Regions from separate parts of the Streptomyces sp. NPDC018029 genome, predicted to be linked through region 2. Evidence: riboswitches for the same ligand, from Rfam matches in the RefSeq annotation. Region 2 holds a riboswitch; each other region holds the start of a gene.
The links. Region 2 has a riboswitch for cyclic di-AMP ahead of ACH4D5_RS12895 (M23 family metallopeptidase). Riboswitches for the same ligand answer to the same signal wherever they lie in the genome.
Positions count from the first base shown of each region.

Region 1: it holds a riboswitch for cyclic di-AMP, as region 2 does, so the genes downstream of both, ACH4D5_RS34580 (transglycosylase SLT domain-containing protein) here and ACH4D5_RS12895 (M23 family metallopeptidase) in region 2, are expected to answer to the same signal.
Region 3: it holds a riboswitch for cyclic di-AMP, as region 2 does, so the genes downstream of both, ACH4D5_RS22250 (M23 family metallopeptidase) here and ACH4D5_RS12895 (M23 family metallopeptidase) in region 2, are expected to answer to the same signal.

Region 1 is NZ_JBIRFV010000014.1:159,509-168,911, forward strand. It holds gene ACH4D5_RS34535 (YdeI/OmpD-associated family protein) at 1-140, shown strand, start outside; gene ACH4D5_RS34540 (hypothetical protein) at 588-1,214, shown strand; gene ACH4D5_RS34545 (hypothetical protein) at 1,326-1,571, shown strand; gene ACH4D5_RS34550 (hypothetical protein) at 1,753-2,532, shown strand; gene ACH4D5_RS34555 (hypothetical protein) at 2,536-3,042, opposite strand; gene ACH4D5_RS34560 (S1 RNA-binding domain-containing protein) at 3,087-3,659, shown strand; gene ACH4D5_RS34565 (VOC family protein) at 3,685-4,119, opposite strand; gene ACH4D5_RS34570 (hypothetical protein) at 4,246-5,856, opposite strand; tRNA gene ACH4D5_RS34575 (tRNA-Met) at 6,275-6,348, opposite strand; cyclic di-AMP (ydaO/yuaA leader) riboswitch at 7,217-7,377, shown strand; gene ACH4D5_RS34580 (transglycosylase SLT domain-containing protein) at 7,382-8,101, shown strand; gene ACH4D5_RS34585 (hypothetical protein) at 8,403-9,194, shown strand.
Region 2 is NZ_JBIRFV010000004.1:18,080-27,482, forward strand. It holds gene lhgO (L-2-hydroxyglutarate oxidase) at 1-432, shown strand, start outside; gene trmB (tRNA (guanosine(46)-N7)-methyltransferase TrmB) at 523-1,380, shown strand; gene ACH4D5_RS12885 (PrsW family intramembrane metalloprotease) at 1,437-2,786, shown strand; gene ACH4D5_RS12890 (aldo/keto reductase) at 2,797-3,741, opposite strand; gene ACH4D5_RS12895 (M23 family metallopeptidase) at 3,871-4,956, opposite strand; cyclic di-AMP (ydaO/yuaA leader) riboswitch at 4,968-5,115, opposite strand; gene ACH4D5_RS12900 (PP2C family protein-serine/threonine phosphatase) at 5,337-6,569, opposite strand; tRNA gene ACH4D5_RS12905 (tRNA-Met) at 6,682-6,755, opposite strand; gene ACH4D5_RS12910 (YceI family protein) at 6,960-7,505, shown strand; tRNA gene ACH4D5_RS12915 (tRNA-Lys) at 7,564-7,636, opposite strand; gene ACH4D5_RS12920 (LamG domain-containing protein) at 7,773-8,576, opposite strand; gene ACH4D5_RS12925 (DEAD/DEAH box helicase) at 8,655-9,403, opposite strand, start outside.
Region 3 is NZ_JBIRFV010000007.1:150,363-159,765, reverse strand. It holds gene ACH4D5_RS22265 (GNAT family N-acetyltransferase) at 15-2,849, opposite strand; gene ACH4D5_RS22260 (HPr family phosphocarrier protein) at 3,002-3,283, shown strand; gene ACH4D5_RS22255 (GntR family transcriptional regulator) at 3,460-4,146, opposite strand; gene ACH4D5_RS22250 (M23 family metallopeptidase) at 4,362-5,165, opposite strand; cyclic di-AMP (ydaO/yuaA leader) riboswitch at 5,178-5,340, opposite strand; gene ACH4D5_RS22245 (M16 family metallopeptidase) at 5,547-6,932, opposite strand; gene ACH4D5_RS22240 (M16 family metallopeptidase) at 6,929-8,284, opposite strand; gene ACH4D5_RS22235 (DNA topoisomerase (ATP-hydrolyzing) subunit A) at 8,498-9,403, shown strand, end outside.

The DNA of each region.
Region 1 (9,403 bases), on a different contig from region 2:
CCCGCAAGGTCTACGACCGGTTGTCGCCCAGCCGCAAGCGGGCGCACGTGCACGCCATCGAAAGCGCGAAGAAACCCGAGACGCGCCAGAGGCGGATCGAGAAGGCGGTGGCGGCGCTGCGCGACGAGGCGTTCACGTAACCCCTGCCGGGTCACTCACCCCCGTACCCCCGCATGCGCCCCGTGCCTTGACAGCACCCCTTCGGCAGCCCGGCCGCGCCCGCCCCGGACTGCCGAAGGAACGGCGAGAGGCGCACTCCGGGGGGCGGGGCTTGGCATCAGCACTCCCCGCTCCCCGACCTCGCCGGGGGACCCCAAACCGCCAACCGGCACTGCCCTTCTTGCCGGACGCCTCGGGCCTGACGGACAGTCAGTAGCTTAGGAAAACTCACCCCGGTGCGGTTGCGGCGAAAGTCCTGGCCTCAAAGGACCTCGGACCCCCATGCGCGGTACGCGCGGCTTTGGCCCCATGGCATTCTCTGACGGTCGTGACGCCGCGCGCGCCACTGCCGGCCTCCCCTCCCCCTCCCCCACGAACCAGCCACCCCCCGCACCGAGAACCACAGAATCAGGAAACACAGGAAACACATGAGTACTCAGCGCACCACCCGGTACCGCCGGCGCATCGGCCTCGCGGCCCTGGCCGCCCTCACCGCTCTCTCCGTGGCCGCGTGCGGCGGCGGCTCCGGCAAGAAGAGCAGGTCCGGCGGGTCCGGCGGGGCGGCGGAGTCGAGTCAGGCGCCCAAGCACCTCAAGCTCGGGCAGGCCGGGCCGGTGCAGGAGATAACCAAGTACGAGAAGACCGGCACGTTCTCCCTCACGCCGACGAAGGTCACCCTGGGCAAGCCGGCCGACCTCGACGAGCTGAACGACCAGAAGAAGTACAAGGACCTGAAGGTCGCCTGGATCTATGTGAAGGCCACCCACGTGGGCGGTTCCGCGGTCAAGGAGCCGATGGTGATGAGCGACGTGAGCGGCGAGACCTCCGCGGGTGAGCCCGCGACCAAGTTCATCCTCATCGGCGACCTCTCCAGCCGCCCCGCCGACTGTGTCGGCGACGACGGCAGGAAGAGCCTGGAGGGCGAGGACATCTGGAAGAAGGGCGAGACGCGCACCGTGTGCGAGCCCTACCTCATCCCCGCCGACGCCACGCTGAAGGCGGTGACGTACTCGCAGGGGTACTACAAGGAGCCGATCAAGTGGGCCGTGCGGTAGGCACTCCGGGGCCCGTTCGGGTGGAGAGGGTGGGCTGTGCCGTTACCCGGCCCCGCTGCCGCGGCAGGTGACATAGCGACAGTACCTGCATATTCCAGGAGGAATATACTCATGCGCGTTCGCTCGACCATCCTCGCCGCCGCCCTGACCGCGTCCGTCCTGGCCCTCGGGGCGGGCGCGGCCGTCGCCAACGACGACGACCACGACCGCTACGCCCCGCACCACCAGCTGAGCTACGACCACGAGGGGTTCGCCGGTACGTACGACAGCGTCGGCGGCCCGCTCGGCATCGTCTGGGCCGAGGCCGCGGGCTACGACCACGAGGGCACGGGCCACGCGCCCGGCGTCCGGCGCTGACGCACGCGCTCGGCAGCCGCAGGCGGCGCGGTGGCAAGGCGGGATCGGTCCCTCCTTGCCACCGCGCTGTGCTCCGGGCCGCCCTGAGCGCCCCTGCCCACGGGCCCGCTCACCCCGCTCCTGCGCGCACTGGGTGGCGGGGGGCAGCCGGCGGGGGCCGGCCACGGAAGGCAAGGACCCGATGACGCATGCCACGGTCCCGGGCGGGCGTGAGGTGCTGCTGCATCGCCTGCGCGCGGCCGCGGCGGCCTCGGCCGCGCAGGGTGAGTGCTGGCCTGTGCTGCTCGCGGACCTGCTCGGCGGCGTGGGGGCCACCTGGCAGGAGTCGGCCGAGGTGTGCGCCGACGCCGCGTGGCAGGCCCGTGCCATGGGGCGCAGCGCGCTGCTGTTGCTGGAACCGCACGAGGTCGCCCGTCGCATCGCCCGGCACGACGAGCCGGCCGCGGCTCGCGCCCTGCGCCACCTCTACCTCAACAGTCTGCGCTACGACTTCCGCTGTCACAGCATCGAGGACCTCTTCGCGACACTGGCCCGGCACGGCGGCGACGAACTGGACTGCTACTCACGGGCGTTGTGGGCCTTCGCCCTGCTCGCCCGGTCCGACCGCAGCGGATACCCGCGCATGGAAGAGGTGCTCGCGCAGGCCGGCAACCATGCCAAGACGCTGCACGTCCTGTTGCACGGCCTGTGGCTGTCCCACGGCCTGGCGGGCCGCGACGAGGCCATGCTCCGCATCCTGGGCCACGAGGCGTTCGCCGACCGGACCGACCCGATCGCGCTGTTCCGCGAAGCCACCGCCCACCGCGGCCTGGGCCACTACGCCCAGGCGCTGGCGGCCATCGACGAGGCCGTGGAGCACCTGTCGCCGGCCGCGGTGCACGTGCACGCCGACTTCGCCCGCGAACGCTCCCTGATCATCGCCATGCGCGAGCTGGGGCACCGCCCCGGCTCGTGCGGGTGACCGCTACCGCCTCTGCCGGCTGTGCGGCCGCCGCTTTGGGCGTGACTGCGCCCGGTCCAGCACCAGGTTCGCCACGATCCCGAGCACGGTGGCCGCCGCCGAGGGCAGCCACGGGTTGGCGGCGTGCAGCCCGGGGGTGAACTCCAGGACGAACAGGGCGGCCAGGAACGTGGTGAGGCAGGAGCAGAGGGCCTCCACCGCCTGCCGGGTGCGCTGCGAGGGCGGGTTGAGCCGCAGCAGGAAGCGCACCGGCGCGGTGAAGACACCGGCGAGCAGCCCGCAGGGCAGACACAGCAGGGCGGCCCAGAGCAGGGTGCCCGCCCCGTCGAACTCGATCGAGTCGCTGAACGCGGCGGTGACGAGCAGGACCATGAGCAGGAGGAAGAGCATGACGAGGGCCGCGACCCCGACGCCGAGGCCCGTGATCCCGACCACGGCCAGGAGCTTCCCCCTGGCACTGAAGGAGCCCCAGGTGGGTTCTTCGTCGTCTTGCCGGCGCTGGTCGCTCATCGCTCACTCCCTCCTGGCACGGCGCCCCGTGAAAGGCTGGCGGCATGATGGGTGGACGGTCTGAAAACCCGGAGCTGTGGACGTTCCTGGAAGCACTGCACTACGGCCAGCTCCTTTCCGGCACCGTCGCGGCGATCGAACGGTTCGGCGTCTTCGTGGCGCTGGACGAGGGCCCCGGCCACCCGGTCTTCCCCGGCGTCGGGTTCGTCACCGTCCCCGATCTGTCCTGGCGGCGCATCGAAGCAGCTTCCGACGTCGTGCGGGTCGGACAGCGGGTCTCAGGCGAGTTCCTCCAGTTCGACACCTGGAACCTGGAGGCCAGACTGTCCTTGCGAGCGCTGCTGCCGGACCCCTTCCAGGCATTTGCCGACAGCATCGCGGTAGGGCGGAAACTGCGCGGACAGGTCACCAAGCTGGTCCCCTTCGGCGTCTTCGTCCAGGTCGCCGACGGCATCGAGGGACTGGTCCACCTGCGCGAGCTCACCCGGACGCCCGTGCCCGCCCCGTCGGATGCCGTCCAGGTCGGCGACGAGGTCACGGTCGTCGTCACCGAGATCGACCGAGAGCGGCGCAGGCTGGCTCTTTCCCGGCGGCAGGCCTCACCCGAGCACCGGTGAGCCCTCGGTGACAGCAGGTGGCGGGTCAGTCGAGGCAGAACTCGTTGCCCTCGATGTCCTGCATCACGATGCACGACTCGTTGTCCTCGTCGGCGGGCAGCAGTTGGACGCGGGTCGCGCCGAGTGCGACCAGGCGGGCGCATTCGGCCTCGAGGACGGCCAGGCGCTCCTCCCCCACGAGTCCGGTGCCGGCCCGCACGTCCAGGTGCACCCGGTTCTTGGCGGTCTTGCCTTCGGGGACGCGCTGGAAGAACAGGCGCGGGCCCACCCCTGAGGGGTCGCTGCACGCGAACCATGCGCCCCGCTCCTCGGCGGGCTGGGCGCGGTTGAAGTCGTCCCAGGTGGCGAAGCCCTGCGGGGGCGGCGGTACGACGTAACCCAGCACCTCGCACCAGAAGCGGGCCACGCGCTCGGGCTCCGCGCAGTCGAAGGTGACCTGGAACTGCTTGATCGTTGGCATCGGCGCACGATAGCAGGGGCCGTGTCGCTCATCTCCGGGCGCGGTTGCCGAAGTTGTCCGGCCGGCCCGGTCCACGCACGAAGGCGGGGCCGCCTTCGTGCGTGGCGCTCAGTGCCCCGGGGCCTGCTAGCGGACGTCGACGTAGTCCTCGCGGCCGTAGTCGGCGTAGTGGGAGCTGACCGTGTCGGTGTAGCGCATCTGCCAGGTGCCGTCCTGCTGGGCGGTGAACTTCTTGCTGAACGTGCCGTTGCTCAGCGTCCTGGTGCTGCCCAGCTCCTTCCAGTCGGAACCGGCCGTCGCGGCCTTGAACCAGACGCGGATCTTCTGCCCGCCGTACGGCCGCCAGGTGGATCCGGACTTCTGCATCAGGCCGCCCTTGGCGGTGACCTTGGTGCCCTTGCGGACGCCCTCGGGCGTGACACCGTCGTCCCAGACCTGGGTGTACTTGCGGCCCAGCTTGAAACTCGCGCTATCCACGCCCGAGTTGACCAGGCGCAGCCGCCACTGGGCGCCCGCGTCGGCCTTCTTCGGCGAGGAGGCGGTGAAGGAGTCGCCGTAGGCGGCGTCGAAGGTGCCGGTGCTCGACCAGGTCCCTCCCGCGGGGCGGTGGTCGATGGACACCTGTGCCGTGGTGCCCGCCGGGTAGGTGCCCTGGGTGACGCCGAGCTTGCCGGTGAAGGTGACCTTGCGGTACTTGCTCACCGTGGCCTTGACGTCCGTCAGCTCGCTCGTGCGCGGGGGCCTGGCCAGCGTGAAGGAGTGCGGGGTCGGGGCCGTGAACCAGTTCCGCGCACTCGGCTGGACGCTGACCGGGCCGCTGCGCCGGACGGTGTAGCCGGTGGAGAAGGCGCCGTTCTCGCCGCTCACCACGATCTTGCCGGGGTCTCCGGTGCCTTCGGGGCCGATCCGCACCTCGGCGGCGAGCGGCTTTTCGGTGCCGTCGTCCGCGATGCGGGTGAGCTTGCCGCTGACCGGGATGTCACTGCCGTAGGGCGCGGTGACCGTGCCGGCCGGGGCGTCGACCTTGAGCTTCAGTTCCTGCCGGCGGAAGGGCAGGTGGAGCGACTCGTACTGCTGGTCGAACATGTACTCATAGGTGACGTCGGTGCCGCCCTCACCGGAGTACCCCGACGTGGTGAACCGCCCTGCCGCGTTCGTCCACACCCATCCCTCTCTGCGGGTCTCCCGGGCGCGGTAGTACATGCCCACCCCGGCGAAGGGCTTCACCTCGTGGGTGCGGGGGTCCTCGGCCACCAGGGATCCGGTGACCTTGGCGGTCGGGTTGTCGTAGGAGATCCAGGGGTGGCTGCTGGTGAGGGTCAGCTTGGGGTTGAGCCCGTAGTTGAGAAAGCCGGTCGACCGCTGGACGATCTCGTCGGGCTGTCCGTCCCTGGCCACGACGTCGATCACGTAGGCGCCCATGGCGGGCAGGGTGACCGGCTCGGAGCGGAAGGTGTCCTCGTAACACTGGCCCGTGTCGGGGCAGGTCTCGGTGCCGGTGAGGCGGAGGCTGGCGAGGACCTCGGGGTCGTTCTTGGCGTGGATCTCGAGCGTGACGTCCCTGGGGTGGAAACGCGCGGACATGTGCTCGTAGAGGGCGTAGAGCTTGCCGCCCTCCTGCAGGGTTTCCGTGCGGCTGCGCGAATCGCCGTCCCCTGCGTGCGCCGCGGGTGCGGCGACCAGTGTGGCGGTGCAGACCACGAGGCCCGTGGTCAGCGCCGCCGTGAGCTTCTTCAAGACTCCCCCATCGGATCTTGCTGTGTGTGTCGCGCGTTTGACCGGTGGGGTGGGCGAATGGTTGTGCGACTGGTGGCACGGGTCAGGGCTGTCAGGGTGTCGGTGTCAGTGGTGCCGCCCCTGCGGGCCGGGCGGAGCAGTCATGTCGGCTGTCCGGCAGGCCCATGACGTTCAGTACGGGTTCTTCGCCTCGGGAAGCTCGAAGGTGAAGTTCGCCGGTGCGGCCAGGTTCTCTTCCGGCCCATCGTCAGCCGGCCCGTCACCGCCATGCCGGTCATGTGCGGTGCCCTGACCGGCAGTTCAGCTGTCGCTTCGGACGAAAGGCCGCCCCATTCCCGGTTCGGCCGGGTGCTTCGCGGCCGCCGGTAACACACAGCAGGGCCCGGATCCACATGGGATCCGGACCCTGCTGTTGCAGTAGCGGGGACAGGATTTGAACCTGCGACCTCTGGGTTATGAGCCCAGCGAGCTACCGAGCTGCTCCACCCCGCGTCGTGTTCCTTCACCCTACGCCACTTGGGAGGTGCCTCGCACCACGGTGCGGGCGCAGCAGGCATCTGCGGGCGGCGGTTCGCCGCCGGGTGGGCGGCATCTTGTACGCGGGCAGGCCGGCAAGTGCCTTGCCCGGCCGTTCCCTTTCACATCCGCCCCCGGCCGCTTTTCGTTCCCCTGTCAGTTTTCGTCGGAATGGAAAGGGAAATCCTGCAGGCCGGTCGGGTGGGCGCCGTTGCGGTGACTGTTCTTCTTTTCTGGGCAGGCGTCACTTTCTTTACCGGGCTTGCCATTCCGCCTGCCCGCCGGGGGCGAGTTGCGGGCGTCCGGTCCCCACAAGCCCTTGCCAGAAGCGTTATTGACGTGGTGTTCGCTGTTGTCTCACGACGGCAGTGATTGCAGCTCCCCCACGAGCGGACCCCGGGACGGACCGGGCAGGCCGACAGGTCGACCCCGGCCGGAGGTATGACCGTTCTGCCGCGAATGGGCACCTTTGCGCTTGTCCGTATTCCACCGAATCGGTCCACCTTGAGGCTTTAGTAGCCTAGGTGAGACTTTGACCGCTCTGTGGGTGACTTGAGCGAAATACCGCCCTCTGCTGCCCGGCCGCGTCGCGCGCCACCCGGCTCCCGCCCAGTGAAATGGGTCACGCCCCGCGGCCCGTGGCGGCGCGGGCCGCTGTGTGCGGTTTCGTTCTGCGCAAAGAGAGTTGGGTTTTCGATCAAAGAGAGGGCGGGGTCGTGAGGGCCCGGGAAGAGCCCCGTGCATTCCTCTCATTCGAATTCCGGCCTTGTTCCGCACCGGCTTTCTCGCCTAACGTCACCGTCAATCCGGATGGAACGCCGAATCCTGCCGCTGTCCGGAAACTCTCCCACCCACACCCACTCACTTACGCACGGCAGGAGCGGGGGACCCAGGTAAGCCGCCGATCCCGGTGACGGGACGGCTCGGGGTGAAGTCGCATTCCCTGCGACCGGACATCTCCCGTCCGAACCCGACAGCTCACCCCGCAGGCGACGGAGAGGAATTCGTCATGCCCGCAAAGGGTAAGCACCGCCGCCCCAAGTCCAGCCCGCTCACCCGGGGCATCGCCGCCGCGGGCACGGGCGGCGCCGTGCTCGTTCTTCCGGTGCTCGGCGCCACCACGGCCGCCGCCGCGCCGGCCGCCGCGGCCGCCAAGCCCGCCGCGGCCCCGAAGACCTATGTCGTCGTCGCGGGTGACTCCCTGGCCGGGATCGCCCAGGAGCACTCCGTGAGCGGCGGCTGGCAGAAGCTGTACCAGGACAACCGCGGCGTCCTCGGCGACGACCCGAAGCTGATCCACCCCGGCCTCAAGCTCACCCTGGGCACCAAGGCCCCGGCCGCCCCCGAGCGGGCGGACCGCTCCGAGCGCGCCAACGCCGCCGAGCCCGCCGCGGTGAAGAAGTCCTACGCCAACAACCTCGACGGCTGGATCCGGCAGTCGCTCGACATCATGGCCCAGCACGGCATCCCCGGCACCTACGAGGGCATCCACCGCAACATCATGCGGGAGTCCTCCGGCAACCCGATGGCCATCAACAACTGGGACTCCAACGCCGTCGCGGGAACCCCCTCCAAGGGCCTCCTGCAGGTCATCGGCCCCACGTTCTCCGCCTACCACGTGCCCGGCACCTCGACGGACAGCTACGACCCGGTCGCCAACATCACCGCCGCCTGCAACTACGCGGCCGACCGGTACGGCTCGATCGACAACGTCAACGGCCCCTACTAGACCGCACCCCCACCCCTCCCCGGTCGGTGACTGAGCCCCGGAACGCATGGCGTTCCGGGGCTCTTCGCGTGGTCAGGCCGCCGCCCATGTCATCGGATCTGTGCAAACACGGGTCGGTTCACAGCATGCTCAAGGAGAATGGGCCGCTCCGGTTGTCCGTACTATCGCCGTGTCAGGGCATCTGTGTACTGAATATTGCTGTCACCCCGCAGGCCCGGGCCCCAACCCCGGTCCCGGGAAGCACACATGTGCAGCAGGTTCTTCAACTCCGGCCCCAGGTCCGGGAAAGGTTGTGCGCCCCATGTCCGAGAACGTTTCCGCCACCGAACTGACATCGCAGTACACCGCTCAAGTCCGTGCCGACCTCGAACGCAACGCCAAGGAGCAGCAGCGCCTCAGCGCGGAAATCGCCTCCTTGCAGGAGCAGTTGGCGGCCCATCAGCGTGACCACGCGGTGCTGGTCAGCATCCAGCAGGCGCTCGGCGAGGAGCCGGCCGCCCCGGAGCCGGCGGCCCCGCAGGAGCGGGCCGCGGTGCCCGCCCCCCGTACGAAGAAGAAGTCGCCCGGCTCCGCCGCGGCGGGCAAGCGGGCGCGGGTGACCACGAGCGCTCCGCAGAAGGCGGCCGCGGGCAAGAGCGCCGGGAAGGGCGCTGCGAAGAGCTCCGGGAAGGTGACAGGAAAGGGGGCCGCGAAGAGCTCCGGCAAGGAGACAGGCAAGACCGAGGCAGGCAAGGCCGAGGCCGCCAAGCCCGCCAAGCCGGCGCAGCCGACGCTGGTCGAGCTGATCCGCGGGCATCTCGCCGAGCAGAGCGAGCCGCGCTCGGCGGCGGAGATCGCCACGGCCCTGGGCCAGGCCCACCCGCAGCGCAGCGTGAAGACGACCGTGGTGCGCACCACGCTCGAAGGGCTGGTGGCCAAGAGCCAGGCCCAGCGCAGCAAGCAGGGCTCGTCCGTGTTCTACACCGCCGCTGCGGCGCCGGTGCCCGCGCAGGCGGCCGCGGCACCGGCCGGGAAGCAGGGCGAGGAGCAGGACGGCAAGAAGCAGGGCGGCGCGGTGCAGGGTGAGGAGCAGCCCGCGGCGGCCGGTGCATGACCTCGCTCATGACCTTGCTCATGACCTTGCTCATGGTCTCGCTGCGGCAGGCCGGTGCCGGTCGCGCTCCGGCGGCGTCGCCGGTGGTCGGGTGAGGGCAGGCGGGGGACAGCGGGCATGACGGCAGGCCGGCCGGGCCGGCCTGCCGTCATGCCTGCTGCCGTGCGGCAGTTCCGGTGGCGGGTTCCGGCCGGGCGGGTCGGGCGAGG
Region 2 (9,403 bases):
CGAGGCATCGACGGCGGCGTCCACGTGGGGCCGAACGCGGTCCCCGCGCTCGCCCGCGAGGGGTACGACTGGTCGGTCGTCCGCCCCCGCGAGCTCGCCGGGACCCTCGGCTGGCCCGGCTCCTGGCACCTCGCCCGCCGCCACTGGCGGTACGGGGCGGGTGAGCTGCGCCGCTCCGCCTCCAAGTCCGCGTTCACCGACGCGGTGCGCAGGCTGCTGCCCGCGGTCCGCCCCGCCGACCTGGTCCCGGCCCCCGCGGGCGTCCGCGCCCAGGCGGTCCTGCGGGACGGCACACTGGTCGACGACTTCCTGATCCGCGAGGGCCCCCGCACGGTCCACGTCCTGAACGCCCCCTCACCGGCCGCGACGGCATCCCTCCCCGTAGGCAGAGAGGTCGCCCGCCGGGCACTGGGGGTGCTGAGGGGCGAGTGAGGCCCCGGGGACCCGGCACGCCTGATCGCCGCTCCCTGCCCCTCCCGGGGCACACCCCCACCCCCGCCCGCCCCGTAAAATTGCCGCACTGTGTCTGACTCTTCCCGTATCCCTGATGCCTCCGGCGGTCCCGGCAGCTCCGATGTCTCCCGGGCCGGTGGCCGGGCGCAGGCCGCGCCGCGGTTTCCCGGCGGGCCCTCGCCCGATCCCGCGGGCTCGCACCACGAGCGGCGGATCCGCAGCTTCCAGCCCCGCCGCAGCCGGGTGACCACCAGCCAGGAGGACGCGCTGCGCCGGCTCTGGCCCAAGTGGGGCCTGGACATCGACGGGCTGCGCACGCTGGACCTCGCCGAGCTCTTCGGGGACGGCGGGACACCGTCCGACAAGCCCGTCGTCCTGGAGATCGGCTTCGGCATGGGCGAGGCCACCGCCCAGATGGCCGCCGCCGACCCGGACACCGGCATCCTCGCCGTCGACGTGCACACGCCAGGACAGGGCAACCTCCTCGCCCTCGCCGAGCGCAACGGCCTGACCAACGTCCGCGTGGCCAACGGCGACGCGATCATCCTGCTCCGCGAGATGCTGGCGCCCGCCTCGCTCGACGGCCTCCGCGTCTACTTCCCGGACCCCTGGCCCAAGGCCCGCCACCACAAGCGCCGCCTGATCCAGCCGGAGTTCCTGACGCTGGCCGCGCCCTCCCTCAAGCCCGGCGCGCTGCTGCACTGCGCGACGGACTGGGAGCCGTACGCCGAGCAGATGCTGGAGGTGCTCACCGCGCACCCCGACTTCGAGAACACCCAGCCCGACGGCGGCTACGCGCCACGCCCCGACTTCCGCCCCCGCACCCGCTTCGAGGGCCAGGGCCTGGACAAGGGGCACGTCGTCCACGACCTGCTCTTCCGCCGAGTCGCCCCGCCGCAGAGCCGAGTCGCCCCGCCCCAGGACTGAGACCCAGGACCGAGGCACCGTCGCGGCCGCCCGCCACCCTCGTTAGGGTCGACGACGTGGCCACCAGTCCTCCGTATCCGATACCCCCCGAGGCGCCCGCCCCGGGGGCGCTGTCCCGCGTCCGCTGGTGGCAGCGGCGCGCGATACGTGTGGCCGCGCTCGTCACCCTGCTCGCCCTCTCCGGCCTGGTGATCCTGGCCCTGGTCAGGGAGCAGACCGGCACCGAGGGCTTCCTGGTCGGGCTCGGCCTCGCGACCGTGCCCGTGCCGCTGCTCGTCGCCGCGTTCCGCTGGCTGGACCGGGTGGCGCCGGGCCCCTGGCGGAACCTCCTCTTCTCCTTCTCCTGGGGCGCCTGCGCGGCCGCGCTCATAGCGATCGTCGCGAACAGCTTCGCGATCCGCTGGATAGCAACCGCCACCGCCGACCCCAGCAGCGCCGACACCCTCGGCGCCACCGTCATCGCCCCGATCGTCGAGGAGAGCGCCAAGGCGGCGGCCGTCCTGCTCGTCTTCCTCTTCCGCAGACGCGACTTCACCGGCATCGTCGACGGCATCGTCATAGCCGGGGTGACCGCGACCGGGTTCGCGTTCACCGAGAACATCCTCTATCTGGGCAACGCCTTCGTCACCGACCAGCTGAGCCGCGAGAGCGGCCTCGCGTCGGTGACGGCCGCGACCTTCTTCGTACGCGTCGTCATGTCCCCGTTCGCGCACCCGCTGTTCACGGTCCTGACCGGCATCGGCTTCGGCATCGCCGCGCTCTCGGCCGAGCACCGGCACCTGCGCCGCGTGCTGCTCCCGCTCATCGGGCTGCTGCTCGCGATGGGTGTGCACGCGCTGTGGAACGGCTCGGCGGTCTTCGGGCAGTACGGCTTCTTCGCCGTGTACGCCCTCTTCATGCTCCCGGCGTTCGGCCTGCTGACCTGGCTGGCGATCTGGACCCGGCAGCGCGAACTGCGCATGATCCGCGCCGAGCTGCCCGTGTACGCGGCGGCGGGCTGGCTCACGCCGCCCGAGCCGTACGCGCTCGGCTCGATGCGCGCCCGCTCGGTGGCCCGCGACTACGCCTCGTACACCTGGGGAAAGGCCGCGGCCCGCACGGTCGCGGAGTACCAGATGTACGCGACGTCGCTCGCGTTCCTGCGCCACCGGGGCCGCCTCGGGCGGGCCGGTGCCGACTTCGTCGTACGCGAGCGGGAGCTCCTCGAAAAGCTCTGGGAGCGCCGCGAACCGTCCCGCCCCGCGCTGGCGTACGCGGCCGGGGCGACGGCGCCGGCCCTGCCCCCGATGCCGTACACGCCCTACCAGCCGTACCAGCCGTACGGCCACACCCCGCCCCCGTACGGGCAGCCGCAGCCCCACCCGGCGTACGGCTACCCGGCGCACAACCCCTACCGCAACATCTGACCGCCGGACGTCAGGCGGACGCCGCGGTCAGCGCCGCGACCTCCGCCTCCGTCAACTCCAGGTCGCCGACCGCGAGCAGGGCGGGCAACTGCTCCACCGTGCGCGCGGAGGCGATCGGCGCCGCCACGGTGGGCTGTGCCGCGAGCCAGGCGAGCGCCACCGTCGCGACCTGGGCGCCCCGCGCCCCGGCGATCTCGTCGAGCGCGGCGAGGACACGGTCGCCCCGCTCGCTCCCCACGTACTCCTCGACCCGGCCGCTCCGCGCGCTCTCCACCTGGGCGCCCTTGCGGTACTTGCCGGTCAGGAAGCCGGACGCGAGCGCGTAGTAGGGGACGGCGGCGAGACCGGAGCGGGAGGCGACCTCCTGGAGCGGGCCCTCGTAGGTGTCGCGGGAGACGAGGTTGTAGTGCGGCTGGAGCGCGACGTACCGCGCGAGGCCCTCGCGGTCGGAGAGGTCGAGCGACTCCTGGAGCCGCTCGGGGGTGATGTTGGAGGCCGCGATCGCCCGCACCTTGCCGGCCCGCACCAGTTCGTCGAGCACGCCGATGATCTCCTCGACGGGGAGCGACGGGTCGTCGTAGTGGGTGTAGTAGAGGTCGATGTAATCGGTGCCGAGACGGCGCAGGGAGGCGTCGACCGCGCCCTTGACGGTGGTCGCGGAGAGGCCCTTGTACTCGGGGTGCGCGCCGGCCTTCGTGGCGATGACGACGTCGGAGCGGTTGCCGCGCTCGGTCAGCCACTCGCCGATGAGGGTCTCGGACTCGCCGCCCCGGTTGCCCTCCGCCCAGGCCGAGTAGACGTCGGCGGTGTCGATGAAGTTGCCGCCGGCCGCGGTGTAGGCGTCGAGGACGGCGAAGGACGCCGTCCGGTCGGCGGTCCAGCCGAAGACGTTGCCGCCGAGGGCGAGCGGGAAGACCTCGAGGTCGGAAGAGCCAAGCGGGCGTAGAGAAGTCATATGTCCCTCAACACCGGCGGCGGAAACGGAATTCCGTTCGGCCGGACCGGCAGCCCTGGCGTCGGGGGGTTGTCGCCAGGACCGCCGGAGTCTCTCAGAAGGGGGTGGGGGCTGCGTCCCGGGGTCGGGTCAGGGGTTCAGGCCCTTGCTCTGCAGCCAGCCGAGGGGGTCGATCCCGGAGCCGCCGGGCGTGTGGACCTCCAGGTGGAGGTGGGGCCCGGTGACGTTGCCCGTCGCGCCGACGCGGCCGATGACGTCGCCCGTGCTGACCTTCTGGCCCGCGCTGACGTTGAGCGACGACTGGTGGCAGTACCAGATCTCCGTGCCGTCCTCCAGTTCGAGCACGGTGCGGTAGCCGTACGCGCCCGCCCAGCCGGCCTCCTTGACGGTGCCGGTGTGCACCGCCTTGAGCGGGGTACCGGTGGGGGCAGCGAAGTCCAGACCCGTGTGGTGCCCGGAGGACCACATGGAACCGGCGTCACCGAAGTGCGACGTGAGGGTGTACGAGGAGGTGGGGATGGCGTAGCTCTTGGCGAGCTTGGCGCGGCGCTCGGCCTCGGCCTTCGCCTTCCGGGCCTCCTCTTCCTTCTTCTTCTTGGCCGCGGCCTTGGCGTCCGCCGCCTTCTCGGCCGCCTTCTGCTGTTCGGCGGCCTCTTCGGCGGCCTTCTTGACGGCGGCCTCCTCTGCCGCGGTCCGCACGGCGGTGTCCGCCTGCTCCTGCTGGTTCTCGGCCTGCTGCATGATGCGGGCGCGCAGCGCCTCGCCCGCGTCGGTGGTGCCCTGCTCGGCGTCGGCGGTGCTGACACCGGCGGCGGTGAGCGGAGCGGCGGCCGCGGCCGTGGTGGTCTCCGGCGAGTCCTCGGACATCAGGGACCCGACGCCCGGCAGGGACTCGGCCGCCGGCAGCGAGTCGGCGACGGCGCCCACGCCCGGCAGGTCGGGCAGGGATATGGAGACCGGCGGCTTGCCGTCCTGGGCGGTGGCGATGCCGCCGGCGCCGACGGCGGCGATGACGCCCACGCCGAGCACGGTGGAGCTGCGGGCGAGCCCGCCGCCGCCCTTCTTGTGCACGCGGTGCCTGCCGCGGACGGGGCGGATGGACTCCTCGGTGGGGTTCCACTCCTCGAAGGTGTCGAGGGGGCCCTCGTCGTACGAGCCGAAGTCGTCGTCATTCGGCACGTACACGGCTCGGGGGGCAGGCCGGTTGGACGCCACTGGGGCGCGCTCCTTTCCTTCCTTCTCGCCTACCGGGTTAGCTGACGGGTTCGGAGCAGGAAGGTCTCCTACGAACACCTGGCACGGAGGCACAGCTGCCCGATTCACCCCAAGTTGGTGGTTCCCCGGCTCCCTTGCGGGATTAGGCGCGTGCGCGCGGAGCCGCCTCTAGTGACGGCTGGGACGACCGCGCTGCGTTATCGAACGTTAATAGACAGGGGGTCCGTATTCCAAGCCGTTCCGGTTGATCGTTAACGCTGATCGCGTGTACGTACCGGGACACGAGGGTGCGGACCGGGGCGAGTTGACCCCCGGCCTTCAAACACCAGAGCTTCACATTTCCTTGACAGAGTGTCAGTTGTTATGCGGAGGGGTGTACTTCAGTCACCGGCGGTGACCTCCGGATCGCCGGCGGCGGGCCGCCGCACCGCGAGCAGCGCCATGTCGTCCGTCATGGCGCCCCCGGTGTGCCGCCGCACCTCCCCCGCCAGGGCGGCGAGCAGCGCGTGCGGGCCGCCCCGGCCCGGGAAGATCCGCCCGCCGAGCCGCGCCGCGGGATCGTAGAACTCCCCCGCCGCGTCCCGCGCCTCCGACAGGCCGTCCGTGTAGAAGAGCAGCGTCGCGCCGGGCGGGAACTCCGACTCGTCCGCCCGGTCCGGCCAGACCCCCAGGTCCCCCATGCCGAGCGGCAGCGCGGGCTCGCTCGCCGACATGACGCACAGCCGCCCGTCGCCGCGCAGCAGCAACGGCGGTGGGTGCCCGCGGTTGATCAGGCGTACGGAGCCCTCGCCGTGCCGGATCTCCGCGAGGACGGCGGTGGTGAACCCCTCGAACGCGTCCAACCCGTCGCGCCGGGTGCCCTCACGCGCCAGCGCCCGCTCCAGGCGCTGCGCCACCGCCTCCAGGGTGGCCTCCTGCTCGGCGGCCTCCCGGAAGGCGCCGATGACGACGGCGACCGCCGCGACCGCGCCCATGCCCTTGCCGCGTACGTCGCCGACGATGAGCCGCACGCCGTGCGGGGTGTCCTGCACGGCGTACAGATCGCCCCCGATGAACGCGTCGGCCTGCGCGGCCTCGTACCGTGCCGCGATGTCGAGCCCGCCGATGCGCGGGTCCGGCGCGGGCAGCACGGCGCGCTGGGTGGCCTCGGAGATGGAGCGGGCGATGGCGAGCCGGTCGTTGCCGCGGCGCACGACACGGTTGATCACGATCGCGAGGGCGGCGACGGTCGCCACGGTGACCACTTCGGTGACGGCCTCGACGTGGCTGCTGACGCGGTTGCCGTAGTGCAGGAAGTAGTGCAGGAAGAGGACGGCGCCCGTGGCCGCCGCGCCGGTCAGGACGGTGCTGAGCAGCGAGTAGAAGGGAGCGGCGATCAGCGGGGCCGCCGTGAAGAGCGGGGCGGCGGTGAACTCCGGCGGGGTCGACACGTCGTAGGCGACACCGACGATGAGCAGCAGGAGGGGCAGGACCCGCACGAAGGCGCGCTCGGTACCGGTGGCACCCCTGGCCTCCCTGGCCCCTCTGACCCCCCTGGCCCCTCTGCCGTCGGGTACTCCTCGCTGCCCCACCGCTTGTCTCCCGCCGACTCCGCGCCCATGACCGCGCTCCACCCAGGGTTCCCGCAGCGGGAGGAGGGTGCGACCTGGTGTGGGCCGAGCGGGTTACGGGCCCGGAAAACACCTGAGGCCGGGAAGCTGATGCTTCCCGGCCTCAGGCCTTCAGTAGCGGGGACAGGATTTGAACCTGCGACCTCTGGGTTATGAGCCCAGCGAGCTACCGAGCTGCTCCACCCCGCGTCGGTAAACCCAACAGTACGCCATCCGGAGGGGTGCGTCGAACCACTTGACTCAGGGTGGTCCTGCGCTCGAGCAGCCCGGAGGGGCACCGACCCCGGCGGTATGTTCGAGCCTCCACGGTCGATCCACGCTCCACGACGCCTTCTCCAGTGACCGGTTGCACCGAACGCTTACTGCCTCTTTCCCACCGGGAGTGACCAAGCAATGTCAACCATCACCAAGCTCAGCGAGCTGAGCGGCGAGTACGTCCTCGACACCGCCCGCACCCGCATCGGCTTCGTCGCCCGGCACTCGGTCGGACCCCAGGTCCGTGGGCACTTCGAGGAGTTCGAGGGCAGTGCGCAGCTCGACGGCGACGATCCCTCGAAGTCCGCCATCCGGCTCACGATCCGGTCGAAAAGCCTGCAGAGCCACAACAAGTTCCGCGACGACCCGGTGCGCGCCAAGTTCCTGGACGCGGAGAACCACCCCGTCATCACCTTCGCGTCCACCGAGGTGGAGCAGATAGACGGAACCACCTTCAAGGTGACCGGCGACCTGACCCTGCGCGGCACGACCAGGCCGCTCACCCTGACCGTCGAGACGACCGGCGGCGAGAACGACGCACAGGGCGACCTGCGCGTCGGCTTCAAGGGCAGCGTCCTGATCAACCGCAAGGACTGGGGCGCGACCGCGAACGCCGCGGACGTACTCTTCGTCAGCCCGAAGGTGACGGTCGAATTCGAAATCGCGGCACTCCGCCGCCCCTGACCCCCCGCAACACACCGAAAGCCCAGCTCGGAGACGACTCCGAACTGGGCTTTCTCTGTAGACCGTGTGGGACTCGAACCCACAACCAATGGATTAAAAGTCCACTGCTCTGCCAATTGAGCTAACGGTCCTCGTCGGTGCACCCCCGAGCATAGCGGGAGGGGGCCCGTCATCCGATCGGGTATCGCCGTCGAGGACCGGTGCTGTTGCGGAACGGGAGGTTCCGCGGGGCTGTGGAAGCCTTCCGCGGCAGCCTCCCGCCGCGTGTCAGATCGACACGCCCAGCCTCACCACATCCTGCTCGCTGAGCACTCCCGCGTAGGCGTGCACGTCGTCCACGGCCCCGTGCAGGTACTCGCTCCGGCCGTCCGCCGTCGTGGCCCGGCCGACCTGCAGCCCGGCCTCGGCCCGCCACGCGTGGTGGAACGGCGCACGGGCCATCGGTGTGCCGTCGACGTACAGCAGCACCTCGTCGGCCCCGTCGTCGTACACCACCGCCAGGTGGTGCGGGTCACCCGGCGAGGCCCAGCTGTTGTCCGCCTTGAGCGTCGTCGTCTCCGCTCCCGCCCGGTCCTCGTGAGCCAGGGTCAGCTCCCATATCTGCCGCTGCGGCGTGTACCTCAGGGTGGCGAGGTCGTTGTGCTCGCCCGGCAGGGACAGGACCGTCATCGTCCGGTCCGCAGCGGCCGGGTCGATCCGCACATGTGCGGCCAGCGAGAAACTGTCGCCGGTGTCCACGACCGGGGCGCCGGTCGCGGCGAAGTCGCCGTCGCCGTCCAGGAGGAGCTCCCCCTCGCCCACCATCGCCGGGTCCCCCGGACCGCACTCGGGGTCCATGGCCGGGTCACAGGACTGGTCGTCGCGGCGGATCTTCGCATCACCGCCCAGCTTCAACGGCTGTCCGCCGCCCTCCTCGGGGCTCGCTCCCCCGGACGCCTCGTCGAGCTGCCAGCGCCCCGCACGCACGGCCGCGCGCTCCGCGAGGTCCGCCGCTTCCGCCGGGACGACGACCCGGTTCCACGCGCGTACGTCGGCGATCCGGCCGGCCCAGTTCCCGCCCTGCCCGGACACGCCGAAGGGCCCGCACGACGCGTACGTCGTGCGGGCCCTTCGGTTCAGACGGACCTGATTACAGGTGCTGACTGACGATCAGCCGTTGCGCTTCCAGCGCGGCTTGTCGTCGCGGCGGCCGAACGAACCCGTGCCGGAGCCGGAGCGGTCGTCGCGGCGGTTGTACGACGGGCGGTCGTGGCCGCCGGAGCGGAAGCCGCCCGAGCCGCCGGCGGGGCGGTCGTCGCGACGGTCGCGGTTGAACGGACGGTCGCTGCCGCGGTGGCCGCCGGCCGGACGGTCGTCACGGCGGAAGCCGCCGCCACGGTTGTCGTCACGACGGTCGCGGTTGAAGCCACCGCCACGGTTGTCGTCACGACGGTCGCGGTTGAAGCCGCCAGCGCGGTTGTCGTCGCGGCGCTCGAACGAACGGCCACCACGGTCGCCACCGGACGGACGGTCGTCGCGACGGAAGCCGCCACCACGGTTGTCATCGCGGCGGTCGCGGTTGAAGCCGCCGCCACGGTTGTCGTCGCGGCGCTCGAACGAACGGCCACCACGGTCGCCACCGGACGGACGGTCGTCGCGACGGAAGCCGCCACCACGGTTGTCATCACGACGGTCGCGGTTGAAGCCGCCACCGCGGTTGTCGTCACGACGGTCACGGTTGAAGCCACCGCTGCGGTTGTCGCGGCGCTCGTAGTTGCCGCGCTCGTCACGCTGCGGACGGCGGTCGTACGAGGAGGAACGCTCCTCGCGGACCGGGCGCTCGGAGGCGACGGGCTGCTCGGGGACCGACACGGCGGCCTCCACGACGGCCTCGGCGGCGGCAGCGGCCTCGGCGATCG
Region 3 (9,403 bases), on a different contig from region 2:
GGTGCCCCGCGGCCTCAGTACCCGGGAAGGGTGCGTGGGCCGAGGTCGTCGCGGGCGGGCGGGGGCGCGAGCCGGACCGAGGCGTCGAGCACGGAGAGGCCCCGTTGGGCGACGACCACGGGCTCCAAGGAGACGGTGACCACTTCGGGGTGGTCGTCGACGAGCCGGGAGACCCGCTGGAGCAGTTCTTCCAGGGCCGGGGTGTCCACGGGGGCGGAGCCTCGCCAGCCGAAGAGGAGCGGCGCGGTCCGGATGGACCTGACCATGGAGCCCGCCTCGCGGTCGGTGACCGGGACGAGGCGGTGGGCGGTGTCGCCGAGCAGTTCGGACGCGGCGCCCGCCAGGCCGAAGGAGAGCACCGCTCCGGCGGCCGGGTCGATGACCGCGCGCACGACGGTGTCGACGCCGCGCGGCACCATGCCCTGCACGACGGGCCGCAGCTCGGCGGGGCTCCCGAAGGCGTCCGTCAGTTCCTGGTACGTCCGGCGCAGTTGCTCCTCGTCGGCGAGGTCGAGGCGCACTCCGCCGAGGTCGGCGCGGTGCCGCAGGTGCGGGGCCGTGGTCTTCAGGGCGACGGGGTAGCCGAGGGTGCGCGCGGCCTCTGCCGCAGCGTCGGGTCCCGGCGCGGGCAGGGCCTGGCGTACGCGGATGCCGTAGCGCCCGAGCAGCTCGTGGGCGTCGGCCGGGGCGAGGGTGAGTCCGCGCGGGTCGCCGTCCTCGGCGAGCAGCTCCGCGATGCGGTCGGCGGCTCCGCTCTCGTCGATGTCGTCGTACTCGGGCACGCGCCCCGGCTCGGCGGCCTCGCGCCGCCACTGGGCGTACTTGACGGCTTCGGAGAGGGCGCGGACGGCCCGCTCGGCGGCGGGGTAGGCCGGGATGCGGTACTGCTCCGTGGCAGGTGCTGGCTCCTCCGGGGCGTCCGGTGCGGCTTCCTCGGCGGGTTGCCTGCTGGTCGGCGGGGCGGGGGCGTCGGGGCGGGTGCTGGCCGCGGCGGCCAGCGCCTCGGCGAGCCCGCCGAGCTCGACGTGGACCACGGCGACGGGCTTCGCCGGGCAGCCCGCGGCGGCGGCCCGCAACTCCGTGGCCAGCGTCTCGGGGTCGGTGGCGGCCCCGTCCTCACCCACCCAGGGGATCGCGTTGACGATCACCGCGTCGCAGCCGTCGTCCGACAGCGCCTCGGCGAGCGCGGCACGGAAGTCGGCCGGGGTCGCCGCCGTCGTGAGGTCGCGGGGCGGCAGCGGCCGCAGTCCGTCGGCGACGCAGGCGTCGTACGTGAGGAGGCCGAGGGACTCGCTGTTCCCGAGGATGCCCACGCGGGGTCCTGAGGGCAGCGGCTGCCCGGCGAGCAGCAGCCCCGCGTCGACCATCTCCGTGACGGTGTCGACGCGGATGACGCCCGCCTGGCGCAGCAGTGCCGAGACGGTGGCGTGCGGCAGGCGGGTGGCCTGCACGGCGTGGCCGGTCGGGGTGATGCCGCTGTGCCGGGCGCCCTGGACGACGACGAGGGGCTTGGTGGTGGCCGAACGCCGCGCGAGACGCGTGAACTTGCGCGGGTTGCCGATGGTCTCCAGGTACATCAGCGTGACGTCGGTGTCGGGGTCCTCGAACCAGTACTGCAGCAGGTCGTTGCCCGACACGTCGGCGCGGTTGCCGGATCCGACGAACGTGGAGAGGCCCGCGCCCCGTCGGTGCAGTCCGGACAGCAGGGCGATCCCGATCGCGCCGGACTGGGTGAACAGGCCGATCCGCCCGCGCGCGGGGGACTGCGGGGCGAGTGAGGCGTTGAGCCGCGTCTCCGGAGAGGTGTTGATGACACCGAAGGCGTTCGGGCCGATGATGCGCATGCCGTAGGAGCGGGCCTGGCGCACCAGTTCGCGCTGCCGCTCGCGGCCGAGTGGGCCGCTCTCTCCGTAGCCCGCGGAGAGCACCACGAGGCCGCGCACGCCGCGCTCACCGCACTCGGCGACGGCCTGGGGGACGCGCTCGGCGGGCACGGCGACCACCGCGAGGTCCACGGGCTCCTCGATGGCCGCTACAGAGCGGTGCGCGGGCACTCCGTCGACGCGGGCGCCCTCGGGCTCCTCTTCGAAGGCGCTGTTCACCGCGTACAGGCGCCCGGTGAAGCCGGACTCCCGGAGGTTGGCGAGCACGCTGCGGCCGACGCCGCCGGGGGCCCGGCCCACGCCGATCACCGCGACCGAGCCGGGGGTCAGGAGGCGCTGCACGGACCGTCCCTCGGCGCGCTGTTCGCGGGCGCGCTGCACGGCGAGCGAGCGGGCGGTCGGCTCCAGGTCGAACTCCAGGCGTACGACGCCGTCCTCGAAGCTGCGCTTCTGCTGGTAGCCCGCGTCCGTGAACACCTTGATCATCTTGGTGTTGGCGGGCAGCACCTCGGCGGCGAAGCGCCGGATGCCGCGCTCCCTGGCGACGGCCGCGATGTGCTCCAGGAGCGTGGAGGCGACGCCGCGGCCCTGGTGGGCGTCCTGCACGAGGAAGGCGACCTCGGCCTCGTCCGCGGGCGCGCTGGCGGCCATGCCGCGCTCGTCGATGCGGTCGTAGCGCACGGTGGCGATGAACTCGCCGCCCACCGTGGCCGCGAGGCCCACCCGGTCCACCTGGTCGTGGTGGGTGAAGCGGTGCACGTCCTTGGCGGACAGCCGTGGGTAGGGCGCGAAGAAGCGGTAGTACTTCGACTCGTCCGAGACCTGTTCGTAGAAGCTGACCAGGCGGTCCGCGTCCTCGGCCGTGATGGGCCTGATCCGGGCGGTGCCTCCGTCGCGCAGCACCACATCGGCTTCCCAGTGGGAGGGGTAGTCGTGCCGATCCTGCTGATCCGACGGGGTCTGCATGGGGCCAGGGTACGGGTCGCGCGGCCGTCGGGGCCGGGGCAAGCTGGGACGGGTCGAGGGCGGCCCGGGCCGGACGCGGGTCGGCAGAGCACCCGTGACGGCATGAGACACTGGTCTAGACAAGTGTGAGACACCTGGAAGGGCAGCAACACATGGCTGAGCGCCGCGTCAACGTCGGCTGGGCCGAGGGCCTTCACGCCCGACCCGCCTCCATCTTCGTCCGTGCGGCCACGGCCGCCGGCGTCCCCGTGACGATCGCCAAGGCCGGCGGCAACCCGGTCAACGCCGGCTCGATGCTCGCCGTGCTCGGCCTGGGCGCCCAGGGCGGCGAGGAGATCGTGCTCGCCTCCGACGCCGAGGGTGCCGACGCCGCGCTCGACCGCCTGGCGAAGCTGGTCTCGGAGGGGCTCGAGGAGCTTCCGGAGACGGTCTAGGACACGTTTCCCGCATTACGTGGATGGGGTCGCCCGGAATTCCCGGGTGACCCCATCGACGTATGCGGGCGTACGCATCGACGGATGCATCGACTCGACAGATGCAGCGACGTATGCGGGATTATCCGCTCGGAGAAATAGCTTTCTTCTCGTATACGGAATATACGGAGCCTCCGTTAATTCCGGAGGCTCACCGTGTTTACGGCATGTTGCGAATCCCTCACATGGCCGGCCCGGCGTGCGGGGCGCAATCGGTGGGCGGCCGCGGCCCGTTCGGCGTGCGCGGCGGTGAGTGCCCTGGCCCGCTCGGGGTCCCGGCGGGCGACCGCGTCGAGGATCGCGGCGTGCTCCGACCAGGACTCACCGGGCGCCGCCGGGGCCTGCACGACGTACATCCAGGCGACCTTGTGCCGGAGCTGGGTGAGCAGCGCGCTGAGGCCGGGGCTTCCGGAGGCCTGGGCGAGCGTCTCGTGGAACCAGCCGCCCAGTGAGCGCAGCTCCTCCCCCAGGCCGCTCCTGGAGCGCTCCTGCCCCAGCCTGACGAGCCCGCGCAACACCTTCAGGTGCGCGTCCGTGCGGCGCTGCGCGGCCCGCGCCGCGGCGAGCGGTTCGAGCAGCGTCCTGACCTCCAGGAGGTCGGCCGCCTCCTGTTCGGTGGGCTCGGCTACGCAGGCGCCCGCGTGCCTGCGGGTGACGACGAAGCCCTCGGCCTCCAGCGTGCGCAGGGCCTCGCGCACAGGCACCCGGGAGACGCCGTAGCGGCGCGCGAGGAGTTCCTCGGTGAGCCGGCCGCCCCTTTCGTGGACGCCGGCGACAATATCGTCCCGAATGGCCGTGCATACAGAGTGCGCGGGCACGCGCATGATCGGACCTCCGCCTTAATCCCCGCGAAACGCGGTCGACCGACGCTCATTCAGTGACTCTATTGCAGAGCGCGGGAATTTCCGACGGCGGGCCGGAAATCATGGATATCTTTTGGCCAACGCGAAAGCCCCGGCTCTGGGCGAGCCGGGGCTTTCGGAGCTGTGCGGGGTCGGCGTCTGCCGTCCGTCGTCCGTCGTCCGTCGTCCGTCGTCCGTCAGACGCTGACGCCGTGCGAGCGGAGGTACGCGACCGGGTCGATGTCCGAGCCGTACTCAGCGCCGGTGCGGGCCTCGAAGTGGAGGTGCGGGCCGCTGGAGTTGCCGGTGGAACCGGAGAGGCCGATCTGCTGGCCCGGGGTGACCGTCTGGCCCACGGTGACGCCGAGGGAGGACATGTGGCCGTACTGGGTGTACGTGCCGTCGTTCATCTTGATGACCACGTTGTTGCCGTAGGCGCCACCCCAGCCGGCCTCGACGACGGTGCCGGAGCCGACCGCGTGGACCGGGGTGCCGGACGCCGCGTGGAAGTCCACGCCGGTGTGGCTGCCGGAGGACCACATGGCGCCGCCGGTCTGGTAGCCCGTGGAGACGTACGAGCCGCTGATCGGGGAGACGTAGGTGTTCAGGCGCTTGCGCTCGGCCTCGCGGGCGGCGCGCTCCTTGGCCTCGCGCTCCTTCTTGGCCTTCGCCTTGGCCTCGGCCTCGGCCTTGCGCTTCTCCTCGGCGGCCTTCTTCTTGGCGGCCTCTTCGGCCTTCTTGGCCGCGGCGGCGTCGTCGGCGGCCTGCTGCTGCGCCGCGGCCTGCGCGTCGATGCTCGCGGCGAGCGAGTCGCCGACGGATATCGCCTGGGTGAGGCCGGTGTGCTCCATGGCGGCTTCGTCGGGGGCGGCGAGCGCCGGGGCGGCGAGGCCGCCGATGACACCGGTGGTGGTGAGCGCCGCGACACCGGCGACGTTCGCGGTGGTACGCGTGAGGCGGCTCGGACGACGGTGCTTCCCGGTGGCACGGGTGAACGCCATGTGGCGGGTGATCCTTTCCTTCCTTCTCGCCTACCGGGTTAGCTGACGGGTTCGGAGCAGGAAGGTCTCCTACGGGTCCCTCGCCTCGCGGCAAGGTGCCCGATTCACCCCAGGGGACATGTGGGTCCCCGGCTCCCCTGGCTCGCGCCGTACGGGGACTCGGCGATGACTGTCCGGTGCCGCGGATGCGGCGTACTGCGCGACGAACAGCCGGGTCGACGCTAAACGCGCCGTCTTCAATCGACAAACAGAAGTCGCCTTTTGTAGCGCACGCCACACGGCAGACAGGCAACCACCGTATGAATTCGGACATATGAGGACCCCGGCGCCTGAAGCGGTCACCGGGGTCCCGATATGTCCTGACTGTGACTCAGCCGTCACTCAGCCCGTGACGACACTCACTTCGCCGATGCCGAGCGCCCTGACGGGCTCCTCGATCTGCGCGGCGTCCCCGACCAGGATCGTCACCAGGCGGTCCGCCGGGAAGGCGTTCACGACGGCGGCGGTGGCCTCCACGGTGCCGGTGGCGGCCAGCTGGCGGTACAGCTGCGCCTGGAAGTCGTCCGGGAGGTTCTGCTCGACCTGGTCGGCGAGGGTGGCCGCCACGGAGGCCGCCATCTCGTACTTGAGCGGGGCGACGCCCACGAGGTTCTGCACGGCCACGTCGCGCTCGGCGTCCGTGAGACCTTCGGCGGCGAGGACGCGCAGGACCTGCCACAGGTCCTCCAGCGCCGGTCCCGTGTTCGGGGTGTCCACGGAGCCGCTGATGGCGAGCATCGCGGCGCCCGAGCCGTCCGGCGCCGAACGAAGGACCTGGCTGAACGCCCGTACGCCGTAGGTGTATCCCTTCTCCTCGCGCAGGACGCGGTCGAGACGCGAGGTGAGGGTGCCGCCCAGGCAGTACGTGCCGAGGACCTGGGCCGGCCAGACGCGGTCGTGCCGGTCGGCCCCGATGCGGCCGATCAGCAGCTGCGTCTGGACCGCTCCGGGGCGGTCCACGATGACGACGCGGCCGCGGTCGTCGGCGGTCACCGGCGGCACCGGGCGCGGCTCGCCCGGGGAGCCCGTCCAGGCGCCGACCGTGTCGGCGAGGACGGCGTCCAGGTCGGTCCCGGTCAGGTCGCCGACCACGACGAGGGTGGCCGTGGCGGGGCGGACGTGCTTCTCGTAGAAGGCGCGCACCGCCGCCGAGTCGATGGCCGCGACCGTCTCCTCGGTGCCCTGGCGGGGGCGGGACATGCGCGAGGTCGCGGGGAAGAGCTCCTTGGAGAGCTCCTTGGCGGCGCGGCGGGCCGGGTTGGCGGCCTCGTGCGGGATCTCGTCCAGGCGGTTGCGGACGAGCCGCTCGATCTCGCTGTCCGCGAAGGCGGGGGCCCGCAGGGCGTCGGCGAGCAGGCCGAGCGCCTTCGGGAGCCGGGAGACCGGGACCTCCAGGGAGACCCGCACGCCCGGGTGGTCGGCGTGTGCGTCGAGCGTCGCGCCGCAGCGGTCGAGCTCGGCGGCGAACTCCTCGGCGGAGTGCTTGTCGGTGCCTTCGTTGAAGGCCCTCGCCATGATCGTGGCGACGCCGTCGAGGCCCTCGGGCTCGGCGTCCAGGGGCGCTGCGAGGTTGATCTCGACGGCGACGACCTGCTGGCCGGGGCGGTCGCAACGCAGCACGGTGAGGCCGTTGGGCAGCGTGCTGCGGTCGGGCGCCGGGAAGGCCCAGGGCCTGGCCTGTCCGGCCTGGGGCTGGGGGTGGAACTGCATCGTCGCGGCCTCGGTCACTTCGCCGCCTCCTCTTCTTCCTCGGCGGCCTCTGCGCCCTCGTCGGCGGCGGTCACGGGTTCGTACACGAGCACGGCGCGGTTGTCCGGGCGCAGGCGGGCCTTGGCGACCTCCTGGACCTCTTCCGCCGTGACGTCGAGGACGCGCTGGACGGCGGTGAGGGCGAGCTGCGGGTCGCCGAACAGGACGGCGTACCGGCAGAGTTCGTCGGCGCGGCCCGCGACCGTGCCGAGCCGGTCGAGCCACTCGCGCTCCAACTGCGCCTGGGCGCGCTCCATCTCCTCCGGAGTGGGGCCCTCGGCGGCGAAGCGGGCCAGCTCCTCGTCGACGGCGGCCTCGATCACGGGGACCTCGACGTCGCCGGACGTCTTCACGTCCAGCCAGCCGAGCGAGGGCGCCCCGGCGAGGCGCAGCAGGCCGAAGCCCGCGGCGACCGCGGTGCGGTCCCGGCGCACGAGGCGGTTGTAGAGCCGGGAGGACTCGCCGCTGCCGAGGACGGTGAGGGCGATGTCGGCCGCGTCGCACGCGCGCGTGCCGTCCTCCGGGAGGCGGTAGGCGGCCATCAGGGCGCGGGCCGGGACGTCCTCCTCGACGACCTCGCGCAGCTCCTCGCCGATGCGCTCGGGCAGGGACCCGTCGCGCGGCGGCTGCTTGCCGTCGTGACCGGGGATCGAGCCGAAGTACTTCTCGATCCAGGCGAGCGTCTGCTCCGGGTCGATGTCGCCGACGACCGAGAGGACGGCGTTGTTGGGCGCGTAGTACGTGCGGAAGAACGCGCGCGCGTCCTCCAGGGTGGCCGCGTCCAGGTCGGCCATGGAGCCGATCGGCGTGTGGTGGTACGGGTGGCCCTCGGGGTACGAGAGGGCGGTCAGCTTTTCGAAGGCGGTGCCGTACGGGACGTTGTCGTAGCGCTGGCGGCGCTCGTTCTTGACGACGTCGCGCTGGTTCTCCATGGACTCCTCGTCGAGGGCGGAGAGCAGCGAGCCCATCCGGTCGGCCTCGAGCCAGAGGGCGAGCTCCAACTGGTGGGCGGGCATCGTCTCGAAATAGTTGGTGCGCTCGAAGCTCGTCGTGCCGTTGAGCGAGCCGCCCGCGCCCTGGACCAGCTCGAAGTGGCCGTTTCCGTGCACCTGCTTCGAGCCCTGGAACATGAGGTGCTCGAAGAGGTGCGCGAGGCCGGTTCGCCCCTTGACCTCGTGGCGTGAGCCGACGTCGTACCAGAGGCAGACCGCGGCGACGGGGGTCAGGTGGTCCTCGGAGAGCACCACGCGCAGGCCGTTGGCCAGCCGGTGCTCGGTCGCTGTCAGGCCGCCGGAGCCGGCCTCGGCTGTGGCCGTGTGACCCATGGGCATGTACGTCCCTTCGATCGCTAAAACATTGCTGGTTCTGCCAGTCCTGCCACTGTATGCAAGCGTGTGGACACCTGACGAAGTTCCCGGTCCGCCCTCGGCGTAGTCGCGTGTGACACCGCCGGTGCACGGGTCGTGGTCGGCGTTGTCAGTGGGACAGTCCACAATGGTCGGCGTCAGAACCCGCACTTGCTTGGTGAAGGAGCCGCAGCAGCGATGGCCCGCCGCAGCACGAAGACCCCGCCGCCCGACGACGCGTACGAGGAGAAGATCCTCGACATCGACGTAGTCGACGAGATGCAGGGCTCCTTCCTCGAGTACGCGTATTCGGTCATCTACTCCCGCGCCCTGCCGGACGCCCGCGACGGCATGAAGCCGGTCCACCGCAGAATCGTCTATCAGATGAACGAGATGGGCCTGCGCCCCGACCGCGGCTATGTGAAGTGCGCCCGCGTCGTCGGCGAGGTCATGGGTAAGTTGCACCCGCACGGAGACGCGTCGATCTACGACGCGCTGGTGCGCATGGCCCAGCCCTTCTCGATGCGCCTCCCCCTGGTGGACGGCCACGGCAACTTCGGCTCCCTCGGCAACGACGACCCGCCGGCCGCCATGCGGTACACCGAGTGCAAGATGGCCGACGCCACCTCCCTGATGACGGAGTCGATCGACGAGAACACCGTCGACTTCGAGCCGAACTACGACGGCCAGGAGATGGAGCCGTCCGCCCTCCCGGCGGCGTATCCGAACCTCCTGGTCAACGGCGCGTCCGGCATCGCCGTCGGCATGGCGACGAACATGCCGCCGCACAACCTCGGCGAGGTCATCGCCGCCGCCCGTCACCTGATCAAGCACCCGGGCGCCGACCTCGAGACCCTGATGAAGTACGTGCCGGGCCCCGACCTGCCCACGGGCGGCCGGATCGTTGGGCTCAACGGCATCAAGGACGCGTACGAATCGGGCCGCGGCTCCTTCAAGATCCGCGCGACGGTCTCCGTGGAGAACGTGACGGCGCGCCGCAAGGGCCTCGTCGTCACCGAACTGCCCTTCACGGTCGGCCCCGAGAAGGTCATCTCCAAGATCAAGGACCTGGTCGGCTCGAAGAAGCTCCAGGGCATCGCGGAC